DNA from 3 places in the Mycobacterium sp. M23085 genome. Region 1 is predicted to be linked to each of the others. Evidence: riboswitches for the same ligand, from Rfam matches in the RefSeq annotation. Region 1 holds a riboswitch; each other region holds the start of a gene.

Region 1 (7,134 bases):
CGCTGCTGCTCGCCGCCCGAGCGCGGCGCCGCGGGACCCGGGCCACCGTCGGTGGGGTGCGGTTCGCCACGTTCCTGATCGCCACCGTGGGCGCGCTGGCGTCGGCGGCGGTTGCCATCGTCATGACGTCGGATGGCACCCGCGACCGGATCTACTTCGGCACCGACACCCGCGCGCAGGCGTTGCTGGTCGGCGCGGCGGCGGCCGCCCTGCTGGTTCGAGACTGGCCGTCGATGAACCGCGGCTGGTGCATGATTCGCACCCGGTGGGGACGCCGCGTCGCACGGATCCTGCCGCTGCTGGGCCTGCTGGGACTGGCGGCGGCGACGCACTACGCCACCGGCGCCAGCGACGAATTCCGCCACGGCTTGCTGATCGGGGTCGCGATCGCGGCGGTGATCGTGATCGCACCGGTGGCGCTGGAACAGCGCGGAATCGTGGCCCGCGCGCTCGCATTGCCCCCGCTGGTCTGGCTGGGCACCATCTCCTACGGCGTCTACCTGTGGCACTGGCCAATCTTCTTGGCGCTCAACGGTGAACGCACCGGGTGGTCCGGCCTGCCGTTGTTCGCCGCCCGTTGCGGCGCCACCCTGGTGGTGGCCGCGCTGTCGTATTGGCTGCTCGAGCAACCGATCCGGCGTTGGCGACCGGCGCGGGTGCCGCTGCTGCCGCTGGCGGCCGCGACCGTGGCCAGCGCCGCCGCGGTGACGCTGCTGGTGGTCCCGGTGGGCACCGGGCCCGGCCTGCGCGAGGTCGGTCTACCGCCCGGTGTGTCGGCGGTCGCGGCGGTCTCGCCGTCGCCGCCCGGGCCGAGCCGGCCCCGGGATGCCAACCGGCCCTTCACCGTCTCGGTGTTCGGCGATTCGATCGGGTGGACCTGGATGCACTACCTGCCCCCGACACCGGGCTTCGCCTTCCTCGACCACACCGTCATCGGATGCAGCCTGGTGCGGGGAACCCCCTACCGCTACATCGGCCAGACGTTGGAGCAACGACCCGAATGCGACGGTTGGCCGATTCGCTGGTCGACCCAGGTCAGCCAGGATCAGCCGGACGTCGCGCTGCTGGTCATCGGCCGCTGGGAAACGGTGGACCGGGTCAACGAGGGTCAGTGGACCCACATCGGCGACCCGACTTTCGACGCCTACCTCAACGGCGAGCTGGAACGGGCGCTGACCATCGTGGGCGCTACCGGTGTCCACGTGGTGGTCGCCACCGTTCCCTACAGCCGGGGCGGTGAAAAGCCGGACGGCCGGCTGTATCCGGAGGACCAGCCGGATCGGGTCAACCTCTGGAACACCATGTTGCGCAAGACCGTTAGCCACCACCCGAACGTCGCGATCCTCGACCTCAACAAAAAGCTGTGCCCTGACGGCGTCTATACCGCCAAGGTCGACGGCATCAAGGTGCGCAGCGACGGCGTCCACCTCACCCCCGAAGGGGTGAAGTGGCTGACGCCGTGGCTCGAGGAATCGCTGCGCTAGTCCCTAACCGCTTGTGCGGCAGCTGATCTCCATGCTGTCGCTGTCGCGGACCTGGAAGTTGAAGCTCACGTAGCCGTTGTCCTGGTTGCGCACGCGATCGAGATAGGGCGCCATATCGGCCGAGCTGGCGTTGTCGGCGATGACCAACGCACCCGTGGACAGCCGGGGCTCCAGCAGCTCGATGATCGGCAGGTACAGGTCTTTCCAGCCGTCGAGCAACACGAATTCGACCGGTCCGGCCACGTCGGCCAGCGTGGACAGCGCGTCGCCTTCCAGGATGGTGATGACATCGTCCAGGCCGGTCTCGGCGAAAGTCTTTTTCGCCGCGGCGATCTTGCTGTCGCTCAACTCGGTGGTCACCACGCGCCCGGTGCCGTTGTCGCGCACCGCCGCGGCCAAGTGAATGGCGGAGATGCCGAAGGACATCCCGAATTCGATGACGGTCGACGGGCGGGTGGCCCGAACCAGTGAATACAGCAGCCGGCCGGCCTCCGGTGTCACCGGGATGTAGAACTCGCTCATCGCCTCGGCCCGCTCCTGCGCGGTCATCGGCCGATCGAAGGTGCCGCGCCGCTCGCGCAGCAGCGACATCTGGTTTTTCGACTCGGCATACATGCGGTCGAGCGTCGACGCGACCCGGGGATCCTGCAAGGTTGTGGTCATGACATCGAGCCTAGGCGCGCAGCCTGAGCGGGCGCTGGCAGAGCGGCGGCGGGCGTCAGGGATCCGTTAAGCGTTTGACGAGGCCGCGACGCCGGTGTCAGTATGGACGCGCAAGCACCTCGGTAGGTGAGGCGTCTGCATGGATACAGGCCACTGACCCCGAACGTCGAGAGACGCCCCGGGTCAGGACAGCTCTTCCCGGACCCAAGGGTTGAGCCCAAGTGGCTTCTGGACCATCGGTTAAGGAGCGATCGCAAGCGCGGCGAAGCCGCGCGCAGGGGGTCGCGACCATCGATCAAGTCCGGATACGCCGTGCAGTGCCGAAGCTCCGACGAGAGGGGTGCGACCCACGCCATGCGCCGTGGGTCATGCCTGCCTCTTTCGTTCAGGTGACTGTGGTGACACCCGCGTGTGTCTTGGCCGTGAGGAGGTGAGGGCGAGATGTGTCCCGGCGATAGTCCCTATCCGAAATCCGTCTTGTCCCGATCCGGTTCCGGCAGTTCGTCAACCGCCTGACCTCCCGTGGTCGCGGGGGGTTGACCAGCCGTGTCGACGCCGATCGGGCCTCCGTGAGGAGAAGATCATGGCTTTTGTTGTCACACATCGTTTTTCCACTGCGTCCCGGATGCGCGGACGGTCGATGCTGCGCGCAGGCCGGTTGCTGGCCAACAGGTTTCACCTGCGGGCCTGTCTGACCCCGCAGGAGCGGGCCAACCTGTACGTCTCGAGGATGCCGATCGCAGTGGTCACCGCGTCGCTGGGTGGACACGCCTCGGGTTCCGACGGCAACCACGGTTGAGCACGGCCCCGGCGGCCGGGCGGCACAGTGTCGCCCGGCCGGTGTGGCCGGGCCGGCCGCTTCATTGTGAGTTGGTAGGCAGCAGAACGATTTTCCCGTGGGTGTGCCGCTGCTCGAGCTCGGCGTAAGCGTCGGCGACCCGGTCCAGCGGGTAGGTCGCGGCGATGTCGAACTCGATGGCGCCGGAAACGATGAGGTCGGCCATCTCGGCGAGCACCTCGGGCGTGGAGGCTTCCATGCTGCCCTCGGTCTTGGCGCCCACCTCGGCCGCCTTCTGGAACGAGATGATGGTGTCGATCCGCTCCGGGGCCACGCCGAGATCGACGGCGAGCTGGACGTAGTCCGGACCGAACAGGTCGATGAATGCGTCGATTCCGTCCGGCGCCGCCTCCCGCAGCCGCTCGGCGAGCCCGTCGCCGTACGCGATCGGAATGACGCCATGCGCGCGCAGCCAGTCGGCATTACCCGGCCCTGCGATGCCGAGCACTCGCGCCTTGCGCAACATCAGCAGCTGCACGACCAGGCTGCCCACCCCGCCGGCGGCGGCCGACACGGCGATCGTCTCGCCCGGTTGCGGCGCTACCGCGCGGACCGCCGCATACGCGGTCACACCCGCCACATAAAGCGATCCCGCTGCCTCCCAACTGAGTTGGGGAGGTTTGCGGATTAACTGGCCGACCGGAACGGCGGTGTGGGTGGCGTGGCTGGACCGGCGCAGGCTGAATCCCAATACTTCGTCGCCGACCGAAAACTCGGTGACGCCGGGCCCCGTGGCGGTGACGACACCGGCCAGGTCGCTGCCCTGGCCGGACGGAAAGGTGGCCGGGAACATCTCGTGCATCGCCCCGGCCCGGATGCCCGCTTCACCGGGGTTGATCCCGGCGGCGCGGACTTCGACCACCACCTCGCCCGGCCCGGGGGACGGCATGTCGATGTCCGCGACGTACAACACCTCACGTCCCCCGTAACGGTCGAACCGTACCGCGCGCGCCGCTGCAGCCGTCATGCCGATCTCCTTTCGGGCGAGGATGCCCTCACCCCCGCCAGCATAGGCACGTCGAAGCGCTACCCACGGGGCACCGAGTGGGCATATGTTCGTAGCAAGGGTGGTTTACGTCAGCATTTCGCCGGCGGCATCGGGAGCCGCGGTGGAAGCCGGATACCGATGACACGTGGAAGGAACGTGCGTGCACATTGATCGGATCGGCGTCCGCATCGCCGGCCGGGCCGTCGCCATCATCGCGGTCGGCGCCGCGAGCGCCGGATGCGGAGGCGCTCACCATGCCTCGCCGTCGGCGTCGAGTTCCGCAGCTTCGACCAGCTCCAGCGCCGTCACCGGCCCGCCCTCGGCCCAGCCCACGGATTACGGCGCTCTGCTGATAAAGCCGAACGATGTCGGCGGCGGTCTCACCGCACCGCAGTCGCCCATGCTCAACCCCAACAACGCACCGGGGGTCGCCCAACTGTTCGCCAACGCCGACAGCAGCCGTCGGCTCTGGGACACCATCGTCGTCGCCGCCGATCCGGCCGGGGCCGCCGCCGAATTGGCTGCTACCCAAGGCAGTTACACCGGCAAGGTGAATGGAACCTGGCAACCGCTTGCGGTCGGCGCCCACGGGGTGACGATTTCGGGTACCGCACCGGACAACTCGCAAGCGATGACCGTCTTGGTCTTCACCGAGGGTAAGGCGCTGGTCACCCTGGAATTCGACAACGCGCCCAACGATCCCGTCGACCCGGCGGTAGCCGTCGACATCGGCCGCAAGCAGGACGCTGCGATCAAGAACGGGCTACCCGGCTAGCCCGGCAGTGGTTACAGCAGACCCAGCACGCGCAGATCCGCGACATACTTGTCGATCAACTCCACCGAGAGATGCGGAATGTCCCCTACTGCACCGATTTTCGCCGCCTGCACGGCGCTGCGGAACACCTCGGTCGGGGCCGGTGCACCGCGCAGCGGCGTCTCCGGCTTCCGATAGGCGTCCAGCAACGGCAGCACCGAATGTTGCCGCTGCTTGTCCGGGAGGGCGCGCAGGGCGGTCGTGAACCGGGTCAGCCATTCGTCGTAGTCGGCGATGCGCCGGATGTCGTGGCCGGCGGCGATCAACCAGTCGACGAACACATCCAGCGAGATGCCGTCGTCGTGCGGATTCATGACGTCGAAAGACCGATAGACGCCGGAATCCTCTGCTGCGGTGGCGATCTGTTCGCCGAGTGTGGTTACCGCCTCGGCCACGAAGTCGGCGGGCAGCCCATCGTAGTGCGCCACCGGCCGGTTTCCCTGCGGATCGGTCTGATAGAAGGAGGCCGGTGCGATACCGGTGGCCAGCACGCTGAATATCAACCGGGTGAACGCATCTGGAACGTTCAGCTGTCCGGCATACCGGCTGTGCGCCAAGATCATGTCGGACCGGAACACCACGACCGGCAAGCCACACAGATCGTGCGCCTCGCGCAGCAACACCTCGCCGGCCCACTTGCTGTTCGCATAGCCGTTCGCGTAGCTGTCGTCGACCGGCCGCAGCGCGCTGACGACACGGATGTCACCGTCCTCGGTGAACGCGCCCGGATCGACCGACAGGGCCACGGCGACGGTCGACATATACGTGACGGGCTTGATCCGCGTCGTCATCGCCAGGCGAATCAACTCGGCGGTGCCCACGACATTGGGTCCGAACAGTTGGTCGTAGGGCAACACATGGTTGACCAGCGCTGCCGGATGCACGATCAGGTCCACGCTCTCGGCGAGGCGCGCCCAGGTATCTTGCCCCACACCGAGTTTCGGCTCGCCGATGTCGCCGACGATGACCTCGAGGTGGTCGGCGGCCAGCGTGCGGAACCGCTGCACCAATTGCGGGTCCCCGCTGTCGAAAACGGCCTCCAGCCGTTGGGTGGCCGCTGCGGTGTCGCCGGCGCGGATGATGGCGATGAGCCGTCCGCCGGTTTCGGCAAGCCGTTCGAGCCACTCCAGAACCAGGAAGCGGCCGAGGTAGCCGTTGGCGCCGGTGAGCAGGACGGTGTGCGGCGTGCCGTTCGCTCGCGGCAGCCCCGCGGCCTCGGTCAAAGTCTTCGCATCGATGAACTTGTCCAAGGTGAGGTCCGCGGCCCGGGCTTGCGTCGCGTCCCGACCGTGTACCGCGGCGAAGGTCGGCCGCCTCGATCCCGATTCACGCTCGGACTCAACGTATTCTGCGAGCTGACCCAGGTCGGTCGCCGGGCCGGTGATCATTCCCACCGGCACGTCGACGTCGAAGATGTCTCGCAACAGATTGGAGAAGGTCAATGCGGACAGGGAATCGCCGCCGAGTTCGATGAACAGAGCATCGGGTTCCGGTGGACCGCCGGCCAAGCCGAGCAGCGCCTCGGCGGCGCGGGTGAGGGTGAAGATCACCGGGTGCTCGGCCGCGCCTTCGCGCAGGGCACGCAGTTCGGTCACCCGATTTTCGGCCAGCTCAGCGTATAGCTGCTCGAGCCGGGCGCCGTAGCGTTCCTTGAGCTTGGGCCGCAGCAGCTTGCCCACCCCGGACAGCAGGCCGTTGTCCTCGCTGAACGGCTCCGTCTCGACCACGAAGTCGACCGGTACCTCGTAGGACTGCAGCTCGGCCAATTTGGCAGACTGCCGCAAGGATTCACCGAGGGCGGCCTTCAATGCGCCGGCGTCGCCGGCGAACCTCTGCGCGGCATCGTCGGTCGGCACGACGACCGCCAGCAGATAGGGCCGTTCGCTGTTGCCGTAGACGAAGATCTGGCGCACCAGGGCCGCGCTGGAGAACACCGCTTCCAGGCGGGCCACGGCGACGAACTCACCTTGCGCCAGCTTCAGCACGTTGTTGCGGCGGTCGACATAGGCGAGCCGGCCCGGCTCCAGTTCGGCCATCACGTCACCGGTGCGGTAGTAGCCGTCGGGGTCGAAGGCCTTGGCGGTGACATCGGGCCGTTTGAAGTACCCGGGTGTGGCGGTCAGCGACTTCACCAGCAATTCGCCTCGCGGGTAAGGCTTGTCGGTGAGGAAATAGCCCAACTCGGGAACATCGATCAGCTTGTAGTCCAGCACCGGAGGTTGGTTGATCCGGCCGTCCTTGGTCACCATGCCCACCTCGGTCAGGCCGTAGCCGTCGAGAACGTGGACGCCCAAACAGGTCTCGATGAAATTGCGCATCTCCGCCGCGAGTGGAGCGGTGCCGCAGA
Region 2 (7,134 bases), 1.3 Mb from region 1:
TTTCCGGCGGTAATGCTCCGAAGTCCATGGCGTTGCTAACCGCCTAGAGGGGGACGGGCCATGACGGTGGGTCGGACTCCGTATCGGGGTCCACGGGCACCAGCGTCGGCCCCGCTGCCTGCAAAGGGCATGCCGCCCAAGACATTTCCGTATCCGTTGGCCTCGGGAGTGGCGCTGACGGTGCTAACCGGTATGGCGTGGGTGATCGCCGGCGAGGCACCGGTTCCCGCCCATACGGGAGGCACCGACAACGGCCCCACCGCGGTGGCATTGCCCAAGGAAGCCGCTACGTGCGCGCCGCCACCCAGCATGCCGCCCAGCCCACCGAGACCAGGCAGAGCTTTGGCCGCACTGGCGGCCGCGCCACCGATCAGCCCCAAGGTCTTGGCCATCTGCACACCGCTGTTGGCCATACCAACGCTGAAGTACGGCAGGCCCTCGGTGTTATAGAACAAACCCGCGAAAGGGCTGTAGCCGTTTATCAGCGCGCCGAGGCTGGTGGGCAGGCTGGTCTGACCTGTTAACAGGTACCAAATTTCGGTGAGCAGGCTCGAGGATGAGCTACTCGACGAACTTGACGCACTGCTCGACGTTGCGTTCGTCGAGTTGCTCGATGTGCTACTCGACGATGCTGCCGAGGATCCCGACGACGCGAGGCTTTGCAAGGTGCTAGGCACCTGCGACAACGTGGATTGCGAGTTACCTGCCGAAGTGCCTGTCGCCGAGGAGACCGCAGCGCTTTGGGTAGCTTGGGCGCTCGAGTTGGTGATCTGTGGCGCATCGGTAAAACTCGTGACCTTGGTCGCGGATGCGGATTGCCCTGCGTACGAATACATAGCGCTGGCGCTCTGAGCCCACATGTTGCCGTACTCGGCCTCATTGGCTGCGATGGCAGCGCTGTTCTGCCCCAACACATTGGTGGACACCAGCTGCGTCAACTCAGCGCGGTTCGCCGCAATCACCGGGGGAGGCGTCACCGAAGAGAGTGCGGTTTCATAAGCCGCCGCAGCCGCACTGGCTTGGGTAGCGGCCTCTTCGGCCTGGGATGCGGTGGTGCTCATCCATTCCACATAGGGGCTGACCGCGGATTCCATCGCCGCTGAGGAGGATCCTAGCCATTCCTCGCTGGACAACTGTGTCACAATATTTTGATAGTCCAGTGCCGCTGAATTCAGCTCGGAGGCAAGGGTATTCCATGCGGAGGCTGCTGAGGTCAGCGATGTCGACCCCGGACCGGAATACAGGCGCGCGGAGTTGATTTCTGGCGCTAGTGAACCGTAATCCACCATTGTGATCCCTTAACTGGCCTCGGCCTCGGCGGCCGTTATGGTTGCCGCTTCGGTGGCGACGGCTGCTCCCAAGAGTCGTGCAAGAACGTCCAGCGCGACGGAGGCTTGGCCGTATATCGCCTGGCACTGTTCTGCGTGAGCGCTGAAACGTGCTGCCGTCAAGGCAGATATGACGTCGCCGCCAGGAGGTATCACAGCCGCTATTGGTGCCGCCTGAGCCGCGTAATGGGCAGCCAGCGTGGCATTGATCTTCTGCAGTTCATTCACTGTCGCCACCACCGCATCTGTCTGTGTGGTCTCAAAAGACATCGCGTCCTCCCTCGATTGTCACCGATGCCGGGAACCGTAAGAGTCGAATCTGAAACCAAACTGAATATCGCTCTGCGGCAGCGCATTTTCACCTGTTGTTTCCCCAATGGCCTAGCCGACGATCAAAAATCGCGATGAAAAAAAGGTCATTACCAGCCGTTCGTCATGGAGGCCGCGCGCTCGCGACGGCTGTGCGCAACTGGATCGAATGTCCCCAGCGGTAGAGGCATCGCCTGTTCACCGGTTATCGGCGTCGTTGATGTGGGGCCTGTGCGGGCAAGTTGATGCACTGCCACACAACGGTTTTACGTGCCCGCAGCTCGTCGGACGAAGTGCCCATGTTCGATGTGCAGCTGCTTGCAGTCCGCCCCCCGGTTGCCAACGTTGCCGAAAATTGTTTTCGTGCAATTCGGTTGACTATCGAGAGCCTGGGTGCAACTATTACCGGCGCAAGCACCTCGCTAGGTGAGGCGTCGGCACGGACAAAGGCCACTGACCCCGAACGTCGAAAGACGCCCCCGGTCAGGACAGCTCTTCCCGGGTCAAGGGTTGAGCCCAAGTGGCTTTCGTACTCATGGACGAATACGCCGTGCAGTGCCAAAGCTCTGACGAGAGGGGTGCCACGGTCTGCCACTTACCGCCGGCCGTTTCATCTCGCTGCGCTCTCAACCGGCGGCCCGTGCGCCAGACGCTTAGGAGGTGAGGCGGAATGAGTCCATCTGATAGACCCTGTCCGGGACCGACAACTCTTTCGCTTCGATCGGGCTCCCGGTCTGGCTAGCGATCTGAATCGACCTGTGCTGCTGCGAGTTCCGACGCGCAATATCTTCTTTGCGTGTGTGTCCATCGTGTTGCGCCGTGACGCTCCAGATCTAAGTTCACCGTGCGCTACTTAAGGAGGAATCGAATGCTTTGTGCGATGGGACACCCGCACACACCCACCACGGCGGAAAAACGCTACGGCGATGTCGTTGCAACCCGAGGCCACCATGGGCACGACCTCGTGGCGACCGGCGGTGCCGGTTCGCACCCGGCGGCCCACACCGCTGATATCTCTCGGACCTGTTGAGAATCACGATGATTGACTACGGCTCGCTGCCACCAGAAATCAATTCGACTCGCATGTACGCCGGTGCCGGCTCGGCTTCGCTGATTACTGCTGCGAGCACCTGGGAGGGCTTGAGCGATGACTTGCGTGCCCAGGCGACGTCCTATAGCTCCATCGTTTCGGGATTGAGCACCGATCAATGGCGCGGTGCCGCATCGACGTCGATGGCGAGCGCCGCGGCAAGCTACGTGGCGTGGATGACCAGCACTGCAGCACAGGCCGAGGAAGCAGCCAACCAGGCCAGGGCTGCCGCCGCAGCCTATGAAGTTGCCTTTTCGCTGACGGTTCCCCCTGCGATCGTCGCGGACAACCGTGCCCTGCTGGCATCGTTGGTTGCCACCAATGTGCTAGGACAAAACACTGCGGCGATAGCGGCCACTGAGGCCGACTACGCCGAAATGTGGGCCCAGGATTCCTCAGCGATGTATTCCTACGCGGGATCGTCGGCGGCGGCCACTCAACTGACTCCATTTGCCCAGCCGGGACAGAACACCAATTCCGCCGGTTTGGCGAACCAGGCCCGGGCGGTCAGCCAAGCGACAGCCACCTCGACGGAATCCGACAGCCAGGCAACACTGTCGCGCGTGGTCTCCTCAGTGCCAAATACGTTGCAAAGCATGGCGTCTCCTGGCTCGTCGACGTCATCAACTTCGTCCAGCTCGGCGACATCATCCGTGGCTTCCGTTGCCTCGTCCTCGTCCTCGTCCTCGTCGTCGTCCTCGTCGTCGTCTTCGTCTTCGTCTTCGTCTTCATCGTCATCCCTGCTGTCGGATCTTTGGGACGATTGGGGACCCGACGCCAACATCTGGAACACCATTTTCTCCTCCGGATTCTTCATGCCCGGCAACTACCTAGGAACGGCCGCTGACTTCATGAGCCAAAGCCAACAGGGCGCCGGGGCCGCGGCGGCTGCGAACGATGTTCTCGGCGCCCCGGGTCCGGGCACGTTGGTCGGTGCGTCCGGATGGAGCGGGTCCGATAACCATGCCGGACAGATCTCGGCGGCGTTCGGTCGAGCGGCCTATCTGGGGCCGTTGTCGGTGCCGCCGAGCGTGACAAGTGCGGACTCCCCGGGGATTCACCTCGCATCGGCGGTAGCGGCCGACCCGGTCAACACCGCGCCGGCGGTCACGTCGGGACTTCCGGGAATGCCAGGGATGCCGATCACCAATGTGCCCGCGAACAGTCTGACGAGCAAGCCTCCGAAGTATGGCTTTCGGCCTTACGTGGTCACCCGGCCGCCAGCCGCCGGCTAGGTGTCGTGACCCGGGAGGTTGTTGACGGCGTGCCTGCTTGAAAGTGGGAGGACCTCCTGACGGAGTGGATGTGTCTGGCATTCACCCGTAGGAGGTCCTCGTGTCTCACGCTAACGCCCGTACCAATGTGTTCGCTCGTCGGCTGATCGTTGAGCGTGTCGCCGCCGGGTGGCCGGCCGCGCATGTGGCTGAGCAACTGGGGATTTCGCGGGCAACGGTGTACAAGTGGTTGCGCCGATATGCCCAGGGCGGCAATGCCGCGCTGGCCGACCGTTCGTCACGGCCGATCCGGATGCCCGACCGCACGAGCCATCGGGTCGAGCAGAAGGTGCTCGCCGCCCGCCGACGACGTAGGCGCGGCGCTGTGGTGCTTGCCGCCGAACTCGATCTGAACCCCTCGACAGTCGGGCGGATCCTGGCGCGCCACCAGATGCCGCATCTGAGTGCCATCGACCCGATCACCGGCGAGGCGGTGCGCTGCTCTCGGCGCAGCCCCAACCGCTACGAACACCCCACGCCGGGGGCCATGGTTCATGTCGACGTCAAAAAGCTCGGCCGCATCCCCTCCGGCGGTGGCTGGCGGCTGCACGGCCGCGACGCCGCGGTCTCAGTTACCCACCGGCACAAGAAGACCAAGATCGGCTACGACTACGTCCACACCGCCATCGATGACTACACCCGGCTGGCCTACAGCGAAGTGCTCTGCGACGAGAAGGACCCGACGTGCGCTGGGTTTCTCCACCGAGCACTGGCCTGGTTCGCCGCCCAAGGCGTGCGCGTGCGTCGGTTACTGACCGACAACGCGTTGGTCTACCGACACGGCACCGACTGGGGCTGGGTTTGTTCGGCCTGGCAGCTCAAACGCCGATTCAGCAAGCCCGGATAACCCTGGACCAACGGCAAAGCAGAACGCTTCAACCGGACCCTGCTCAACGAATGGGCCTACGCCCGCCCCTGGACCAACAACACCCTGCGCAGACGCGGTCTTGACCAATTCCTTCGCCGCTACAACACTCGACGAGGCCACTCCGCCCCCGGCGGACGACCACCAATCAGCCGACTCGCCGCCTGACAACAACGTGTCAGGTCACGACAGCTAAGAGCTGCCGCATGGTCGCGACGTGCCCATTGAGAATCTGGCGGGTCCCGGCGAAACGTTCAGGCTGAGTTCAGATTCGGTGCTTACCCTCGCCACCATCGCAGCGGCTCAAACCACTGAAGGGCGTACCGAACGACATGCAACCACCACGCGACCCATCCGCGACGATCAGCAGACGCACGTACGCCACGCTCGCGGCGTTCCGTAGTGACCCCATGACCCCGGTGGCTATGAGCTCGATGCCCGGCAGTGGCGCGGAGCCGCAAGGCTATTCGGCAGCACAGTGGTGCGCATGACCACACCTGAACGAATGGGGAGAGAACGCCCTCCGGTCGCTCTATTCGTGCTGGGGATGGGCCGATCCGGGACTTCTGCGCTGACTCGGCTTCTCTCGTTGTGCGGTGCCGCCCTGCCGCCGGGGATGTTGGGTGCCGACGCCACCAACCCACGCGGCTATTGGGAGCCGCGCGAATCTCTGCTTCTCAACGGAGCAATCCTGTATCGGCACGGCAGCGCTTGGTTCGATCCGACACTGCGTGTTTTGGAGGACGGCCGGTTTGACGCACAAGAAAAGGCTGTCTGCATGGCCGAGATTAATGCGTTTCTTCAAAAGATCCCAGCCGCGCCACTGGTGGTCATCAAGGACCTAAATATAGTTGTATTGTCCGGCATGTGGTTTGAGGCCGCACGTCAGGCCGGATTTGATGTCGCGACCGTGATCGCGGTGCGGCACCCGCAAGAAGTGATCGCCTCACTCGCCAGGGCAATGCGAAGCTCGCCGGAGCTTGCCGCCGCACTATGGCTGAAGGGAAATCTCCTGGCGGAAAGGCACACGCGCGGCGTGCCCCGCGTCTTCGTCGACTACGCAAACCTACTCGAGGACTGGCGCCGTGAAGTGGCGCGCATCTCCGAGGGTCTGGCGATTGATCTCAGCGCGCGGGATGACACCGTGATCGACGAATTTCTCAGACCAGATCTTCATCGTCAGCGACACGGCGGCCAGGTGACTGACCCCTTCGGGGGAGACTGGGTGTGGACGGCCTACAATACTTTGCGCGCGGCCGCCCGAGACGAGCCCTGCGATGAGTCCGTGTTAGATCGCATCTTTGCGCAGTATCGGGCAAGCGAATACGGCTTCCGTACGGCGTTGGATGACTTCCGCAGCAACTACAACAGCCCATCCTTTCGCCTTCTCCGCCCAGCGATCATGAAGCCCATTCTCGAGGTGGTCGCGATGGCCCATCGACGCAGGGGAACCTGGGCCTAGTGGACAGCTAAATCGATCGATACGCCCAGCCCCCGTAACCCTTTGGGGATCTGTTCACAGTGCGAGCGTCTGGCTACAACTTAGCTTGGCTGCTCCGCTGACGGTCGATGCCATCTGTACATGTGCTCCGGAGAGGTCGAGCAGGTTAGCGGTAGCCCGTCAACGTATGGCTCGGCTTAGCGGCCTCCTTAACCGCGTTTCGGCGCGGCAACACAACGAGCAAACGCCCCCCGCCGGGTGACCGGTGCCGTTCTAACGTCTGACATCGGCATATTCCACCCACGTTCTGGCCCCGAAATGTCTTCAGATCTGCTTCAGGTTCGCTTCCTACCATCGCAAATACATGCATCGGGGCGAATAGGCGGGAGGGCGCATGGGCCGATTACCGGTCGTTACAGGGCAAATCCGGCTAATGCCCTGGCGGTCATCCGTGCACGGCGTTGTAGTCTTCGCCGCCGCCGACTTCGGATGCGCCCCGAGCTGTAGTCGGGTCGGAGGGGTGAGTTACCTGTCACGCAACGGTATTCCGCCGTTGCGGAGGATTCGTTATCGGGGGCCCGTGGCCAGGCCGCCGTGGGGCCGCACGCACGGGTCGATGGACCCCCTTGCTGCGCTCATGGCGGGGGTGGTGGTCCATGCGCGCAACGTCACGAGCGCAGTGCCTACCAGGTGAGGCGATACCGAATCCTGCGTCCGCCGACCACGCACAGCCGGCGCAAAGCGTCTCGCCGTGCCAGACGGCACTGGACGATGCGGAGCCCGCGGAGACGTACTCTGCCCAGCCAAGCCTGCGCGCGGCGATCTCG
Region 3 (7,134 bases), 2.1 Mb from region 1:
CGCATCGACGGATCGGTTCCGCGCCGCGGTGCGGGAAGCGAAAGTCGGTTCCGACAACGACATCCCGCATGTCACCGCGACGGTGATCGTCAAGTACGTCACCGACCTGCAACTGCTCGGTTTGCTGTAGCACCTTCGAGTTGTCTGAAAGCGGCGTGGTCCATCCGGGCCACGCCGCTTTTGCGTTACCAGCAAATTGATGCGATGGCCGACTACGGCCGTCGGGGGTCTGGCCGCCTATAACTGGGCGATAACGGTCAACGCCGCAGCGCGTGGCGACCAACGCGTAGCCCTCCCCAGCCATCCCATACCGTATGTTGCTGGGATCATCCTAGCTAGTACTAGAGGTATGCATCAAGGCAGTTCGCCTGGGTGAAATCTACTGTTTAAGTGATTCACAAGACATGTAGTTTGAATAACCCTAGACTTACGGGGTGGTCCCCTTTACAGTTGCTAGCTGTTGCACTCATGTTGACTGCGGGGTCCTCGGAGCGGGTGAGCGACCGTTCGGGTGGCGCACGCCTTCCAATTTCGTCGTCGGGCCAACGACGAGGAGTAACGACAATTGCGGTCAGTCTTTGCCGACCGGGGATCCCGTCTGATCAACCGGATACCCAAGGCAAACGGTGTCGACGTGGACGCCTGCTGGCCCCAATATGCAGCAGAGCGAGGGAAGCACCGATGACCGAAGTGCAATGCGAACGATGCACCAGAACTGTCATGGCATCCAATGGGCCACCGTCACGGTCGGCCCTGCAGTCGCTGGGGTGGACCGTCATCGACGGTGACCGGTATTACTGCCCCGTCCACAGCGGAGAAGAGTACGCAGCCAGGGCTATGTGAAGACGGCCCCTGCGGCATGGCGCGGCGTCTCGTCCACGTGACCGGAGCCACTGACCCGGCCGACATTCGGGCCCGGCTGGGTCAGCGGCTCCTCACGTATGTCGTGCCACCTGGGGCCTGACGTCGCACACGCGCCGCGTCAGTCCGGCTGATGGCGCACCGGGGGTCGAATTCCTTTGAGCGCGTTGGCAGATCTCCCACTGCCGAGCTGACCGCCGAGCCCCCTGTGCCTGACTACCATGACGGTAGAACGCGACGGTACCGCCCGCACGGAGGAGTGCTCATCCGATGACAACAGCGCGCCTGCCTCGACTACCGCTCGACGAAGCCAAGGCCGCCGCCGACGAAGCGGCCGTCCCCAACTACATGGCCGAACTCAGCATCTTCCAGGTGCTGCTCAACCATCCGCCACTGGCGCGCGGCATCAACGACCTGCTGGCCACCATGCTCTGGCATGGAACCCTCGACTCGCGGTTGCGCGAGCTGGTGATCATGCGGATCGGCTGGCTCACCGCCTGTGACTACGAATGGACGCAGCACTGGCGGGTCGCATCACGGCTCGGTGTTCCGGCCGACGATCTGCTGGGCGTGCGGGACTGGCCGAACCACGCCGGTTTTGGCTCCATCGAGCGCGCCGTGCTCGCGGCCACCGACGACGTGGTGCGCGACGGTGCGGTCAGCGCCGCCAACTGGGCGGCGTGCGAGCGCGAATTCAACGGTGACACAACGATTCTCGTCGAGCTGGTCACCGTGATCGGTGCCTGGCGGATGGTGGCGTCGATCCTGCAGAGCTTGGAGGTGCCGTTGGAGGAAGGCGTGTCGAGCTGGCCGCCGGACGGCCGGTCGCCCCATCGGCCCTAGGGGCGATCGCGAGCGCGGCGCAGCCGGGCGAAGCGGGTCGCCCCATCCGCCCTAGGGGCGCCCGCACTGAATTGCCCAGGCCCCGTGGCCGATTGACTTGGCAATGGATAACTCTTAGCGTCGGGCAATGAGAACCAGGGTCGCCGAGATGCTCGGAGTGGAATTCCCGATCTGCGCCTTCAGCCACTGCCGCGACGTGGTGGCCGCCGTGACCACGCGGGCGGGTTCGGGATCCTGGGCGCCACCGCCCACAGTCCCAAACGCCTGCAGAACGAGCTGACCTGGATCGAGGAGCAGACCGGGGGCAAACCCTACGGGGTCGACCTGCTGCTGCCGCCCAAATACATCGGTGTCGAGCAAGGCGGCATCGACACCACCCAGGCCCGCACCCTGCTGCCCGAGGAGCACCGCGCGTTCGTCGAGGATCTGCTGGCGCGCTACGGAATCACGGCGACCGCCGAGGAGCCGCGCGGATCGATCGGTGGCCTGAACATCTCGCCCAAGACCTATGAGCCGCTGCTCGACGTGGCCTTCTCCCACAACATCCGGCTGATCGCCAGCGCGCTCGGCCCGCCCCCGGCGGACCTCGTCGACCGCGCGCACGACCACGACGTGCTGGTGGCCGCGCTGGCCGGGACCACCCGGCACGCACAACGGCACGCCGCCGCGGGCGTCGACCTGATCGTCGCGCAGGGCACCGAGGCGGGCGGTCACACCGGCGAAGTGGCGACCATGGTCCTGGTCCCCGAGGTCGTCGATGCCGTGGCCCCGGTGCCCGTCCTGGCCGCCGGCGGAATCGCCCGCGGCCGCCAGATCGCCGCGGCGCTGGCCCTGGGCGCCGAGGGAGTGTGGTGCGGCTCGGTCTGGCTGACCACCGAAGAGGCCGAGACGGTGCCGGTGGTCAAGGAGAAATTCCTGGCCGCCAGCTCGTCGGACACGGTGCGGTCGCGCTCGATGACGGGCAAGCCGGCGCGGATGCTGCGCACCGCCTGGACCGACGAGTGGGAGCGCCCGGAAAACCCGGATCCGCTGGGCATGCCGTTGCAGACCGCGCTGATCACCGAGCCGCAGGTGCGCATCAACCAGGCCGCCGCCCACCAGGGCGCCAAGGCGCGTGAGCTGGCCACCTATTTTGTCGGGCAGGTGGTGGGCTCGCTCGATCGCGTTCGTTCCACCCGCTCGGTTGTGCTCGACATGGTCGACGAGTTCATCGACACCATCGGCCGGCTCGACGGCCTGATCGACAAGTGATCCGACGGGTCATCTGCCCAGGTCAGGGCCCTGAACCTGGCCGAATGCTGTGGGCCTCCCGCGCGATTGCGTAGAGAATCCCCGACACGCTATCCAGGGATTTGACCCGGCCAAACCCGTCGTGCATCATCGGTCCGGTAAGCACCTCGTTAGGTGAGGCGTCTACACGAATACAGGCCACTGACCCCGAACGTCGAAAGACGCCCCGGGTCAGGACAGCTCCTCCCGGCTTAAGGGTTGAGCCCAGGTGGCTTCCGGCTCGGATTTGTTCTTCCAGGCCAGGACACGTCGTGTGGTGCCAAAGCTCTGACGAGAGGGGTGCGGATCTCCGACGGTCGTCGGGTTCTGCTCCTCTGCTGCGCATAGATTGCATGCGACCGCGCATGCGTCGTGACCGCGAGGAGGTGAGGGACAGATGCGTTCTAGCGACAGTCCGGACCGAAGTCCGAACTGTGTTTCGTCCCGATCCGGTCTCCGGCGCGACCTTCTCGGCTGAGTCGTCGCAACGCTACGTCGTTATCGGCCAAGCGTTCTGAGATCGGAACCAACGCGGGATGGGACACATCAGTCCAATCAGTCCCCGTTGGTTCTCCCCTCTAGGAGGCGATAATGACCGCAGCTTTCTACGACGTAGCCGAAGCGCCCACCCGCACACTGACCGTGGTGCGCGACCCCGACACCTTTCCGGCCCCCGCCCCGGCTCCCGAGGCCAAGCGCCGCCGCCGCTCCGGCAACGCGGCTTTCGGCGCCGGTGGCGACCCGCTGGTGGACGGCGCCGCTCGCCTGCTGAGCGTTCCGCTGCGTCACGTGTACGCCGCGCTGTGGCGCGTCGGTGTCCTCGAAGTCCGGGCCTGAAAGCAATTCCGATGAACGTCGGGCAAAACGCGGATTTGCGGGCCTTCGTAGAATCGTCTTACTGGCATCGATCCGGCCATCACCGGGGAGCCTTCGGAAGAACCGCCGTCCTGGCATGCCGGGCCGGCTCAGTAGAACCGAACGGGTAGGCCCGTCACAGCCGTCATCGAGTGGCCACGCGAAAGCGCGGCAAGCGGGGTGGTACCGCGGCGCTCGCGCAGCCAGCGCGTCGTCGTCCCCGGTTTGCACCGTGGCACAGGAGACAACGCGCAACGTGACCGACCATTCCGAAGCTGACCTCGAGGCTCAGCCGGTGGACTCCGTCCAGGCCTACCCGAGGCCGGCCGGCGGGGCGCCCGACTTTCCGGCGCTCGAGCTCGAGGTGCTGGACTACTGGGCCCGCGACGACACCTTCCGGGCCAGCATCGCGCGGCGTGCCGACGCCCCGGAATACGTGTTTTACGACGGCCCGCCGTTCGCCAACGGGCTGCCGCACTACGGGCACCTGCTGACCGGCTACGTCAAAGACATCGTGCCGCGCTACCGCACCATGCGCGGCTACCGGGTGGAGCGCCGCTTCGGCTGGGACACCCACGGCCTGCCGGCCGAACTCGAGGTCGAGCGCCAGCTCGGCATCACCGACAAATCGCAGATCGACGACATGGGCATCGCCGCGTTCAACGACGCGTGCCGGGCCTCGGTTTTGCGCTACACCGACGAATGGCGGGCCTACGTCACCCGCCAGGCGCGCTGGGTGGACTTCGACAACGACTACAAGACGCTGGACCTGCCCTACATGGAGTCGGTGATCTGGGCGTTCAAACGACTGTGGGACAAGGGCCTCACCTACGAGGGCTACCGGGTGCTGCCGTACTGCTGGCGCGACGAAACCCCGTTGTCCAACCACGAATTGCGGATGGACGACGACGTCTACCAGAGCCGCCAGGACCCCGCCCTGACGGTGGGGTTCAGGGTGGTCGGCGGTCCGCTGGACGGGGCCCACCTGCTGGTGTGGACGACCACACCGTGGACCCTGCCCTCGAACCTCGCCGTCGCCGTCAATCCCGACGTGACGTACGTGCAGGTGCGGGTGGGGGACCGGCGCTTCGTGCTGGCCGAACCGCGGCTGGCCGGCTACGCCCGCGAGCTGGGGGAAGAACCCGAGATCCTGTCCACCCATCTGGGCGCCGACCTGCTCGGCACCCGCTACCTGCCGCCGTTTCCGTATTTCATGGATACGGCCAACGCCTTTCAGGTACTGCCCGGTGAGTTCGTCACCACCGAGGACGGTACCGGCATCGTGCACATGGCGCCGGCCTACGGCGAGGACGACATGGCGGTTTCAGAGGCGGCCGGCATCGTGCCGGTCACCCCCGTCGACTCCAAGGGCCGATTCGATGCCACCGTCCCGGATTACCAGGGGCAGCACGTGTTTGACGCCAACCCGCACATCATCCGCGACCTGAAGAACGGCACCGGTCCGGCCGCGGCCAACGGGGCGGTGCTGCTGCGCCACGAAACCTACGAGCACCCCTACCCGCACTGCTGGCGCTGCCGCAACCCGCTGATCTATCGGGCGGTGTCGTCGTGGTTCGTCGCGGTCACCGAATTCCGGGACCGCATGGTCGAACTCAACCAGGAGATCACCTGGTATCCCGAGCATGTCAAGGAGGGCCAGTTCGGCAAGTGGCTGCAGGGCGCCCGCGATTGGTCGATATCCCGAAACCGCTACTGGGGCACCCCGATTCCGGTGTGGAAATCCGACGACCCCGCGTACCCGCGCATCGACGTCTACGGCAGCCTCGACGAACTCGAACGCGACTTCGGGGTGCGGCCCACCAACCTCCACCGGCCCTTCATCGACGAGCTGACTAGGCCCAACCCCGACGACCCGACCGGGGCCAGCACGATGCGGCGGATCCCCGACGTGCTCGACGTGTGGTTCGACTCGGGCTCGATGCCGTATGCCCAGGTGCACTTCCCTTTCGAGAACGAGCAGTGGTTCGACACCCACTATCCCGGTGACTTCATCGTCGAGTACATCGGGCAGACCCGCGGCTGGTTCTACACCCTGCACGTGCTGGCCACCGCGCTGTTCGACCGGCCCGCTTTCAAAACCTGTGTGGCACATGGCATCGTGCTGGGCTCCGACGGCCAGAAGATGAGCAAGTCGCTGCGCAACTATCCCGATGTCAGCGAGGTGTTCGACCGGGACGGCTCCGACGCCATGCGCTGGTTCCTGATGGCCTCGCCGATCCTGCGTGGCGGCAACCTGATCGTCACCGAGCAGGCCATCCGCGAGGGCGTGCGCCAGGTGCTGCTGCCGTTCTGGAACGCCTACAGCTTCCTGGCCCTCTACGCGCCCAAAGTCGGCACCTGGCGCACCGATTCGACGCAGGTGCTGGACCGCTACATCCTGGCCAAGCTCGCCGAGCTGCGCGACGACCTGACCCACGAGATGGACACCTGCGACATCTCCCGGGCCTGCGAGCAGCTGCGCCAGTTCACCGAGGCGCTGACGAACTGGTATGTGCGACGGTCGCGTTCGCGGTTCTGGGAGGAGGATGTCGACGCCATCGACACCCTGCACACCGTGCTGGAGGTGACGGCGCGGCTGGCCGCGCCGCTGCTGCCGTCGGTGACCGAGATCGTCTGGCGCAGCCTGACTTCGCAGCGGTCGGTGCACCTGACCGATTGGCCGCAAGCCGGTGACCTGCCCGCCGACCCCGACCTGGTCGCCGCGATGGACCAGGTCCGCGAGGTCTGCTCGGCCGCGTCCTCGCTGCGCAAGGCCAAGAAGCTGCGGGTGCGGCTGCCGCTGCCGAAACTGACTGTGGCGGTGCAGGATCCGCAACGGCTGGAGCCGTTCGTCGACCTGATCGCCGACGAGCTCAACGTCAAGAGCGTCGAGCTGACCGATGCGATCGACACCTACGGCCGCTTCGAACTCACCGTCAACGCCCGGGTGGCCGGGCCGCGGCTGGGTAAGGACGTGCAGGCGGCGATCAAGGCGGTCAAGGCCGGGGAGGGCGTCGTCAACCCGGACGGCACCCTGACCGCCGGGCCCGCGGTCCTGCAACCCGAGGAATACAGTTCACGGCTGGTGGCGGCCGACCCGGAATTCACCGCGGCCCTGCCCGACGGGGCGGGCCTGGTGGTGCTGGACGGCACGGTGACCCCGGAGCTCGAGGCCGAAGGCTGGGCCAAGGACCGGATCCGCGAGCTGCAGGAGCTGCGCAAGTCGACGGGTTTGGATGTCTCCGACCGGATTTCGGTGGTGATGGCGGTGCCCGCCGAGCGTGCCGACTGGGCGCGCGCCCACCG

Evidence for each region. Region 1 has a riboswitch for magnesium ahead of ACIUM1_RS13705 (hypothetical protein). Riboswitches for the same ligand answer to the same signal wherever they lie in the genome.
Region 2: another riboswitch for magnesium. It lies ahead of ACIUM1_RS20415 (PPE family protein); the one in region 1 lies ahead of ACIUM1_RS13705 (hypothetical protein).
Region 3: another riboswitch for magnesium. It lies ahead of ACIUM1_RS03625 (Rv1535 family protein); the one in region 1 lies ahead of ACIUM1_RS13705 (hypothetical protein).

Annotation. Positions count from the first base shown of each region.
Region 1 is NZ_CP174280.1:2,973,560-2,980,693, reverse strand. Features, by position in the region: gene ACIUM1_RS13715 (acyltransferase family protein) at 1-1,484, shown strand, start outside; gene ACIUM1_RS13710 (class I SAM-dependent methyltransferase) at 1,488-2,147, opposite strand; M-box (ykoK) riboswitch at 2,259-2,494, shown strand; gene ACIUM1_RS13705 (hypothetical protein) at 2,731-2,946, shown strand; gene ACIUM1_RS13700 (NADP-dependent oxidoreductase) at 3,008-3,952, opposite strand; gene ACIUM1_RS13695 (hypothetical protein) at 4,134-4,748, shown strand; gene car (carboxylic acid reductase) at 4,760-7,134, opposite strand, start outside.
Region 2 is NZ_CP174280.1:4,322,902-4,330,035, forward strand. Features, by position in the region: gene ACIUM1_RS20400 (PPE family protein) at 1-28, opposite strand, end outside; gene ACIUM1_RS20405 (PPE family protein) at 36-1,289, opposite strand; gene ACIUM1_RS20410 (PE family protein) at 1,299-1,598, opposite strand; M-box (ykoK) riboswitch at 2,049-2,222, shown strand; gene ACIUM1_RS20415 (PPE family protein) at 2,676-3,962, shown strand; partial or broken gene ACIUM1_RS20420 (IS481 family transposase) at 4,063-5,034, shown strand; gene ACIUM1_RS20425 (sulfotransferase family protein) at 5,354-6,328, shown strand; gene ACIUM1_RS20430 (glycosyltransferase family 39 protein) at 6,964-7,134, shown strand, end outside.
Region 3 is NZ_CP174280.1:867,645-874,778, reverse strand. Features, by position in the region: partial or broken gene ACIUM1_RS03640 (amino acid adenylation domain-containing protein) at 1-130, shown strand, start outside; gene ACIUM1_RS03635 (carboxymuconolactone decarboxylase family protein) at 1,132-1,704, shown strand; partial or broken gene ACIUM1_RS03630 (NAD(P)H-dependent flavin oxidoreductase) at 1,832-2,955, shown strand; M-box (ykoK) riboswitch at 3,094-3,280, shown strand; gene ACIUM1_RS03625 (Rv1535 family protein) at 3,565-3,810, shown strand; gene ileS (isoleucine--tRNA ligase) at 4,124-7,134, shown strand, end outside.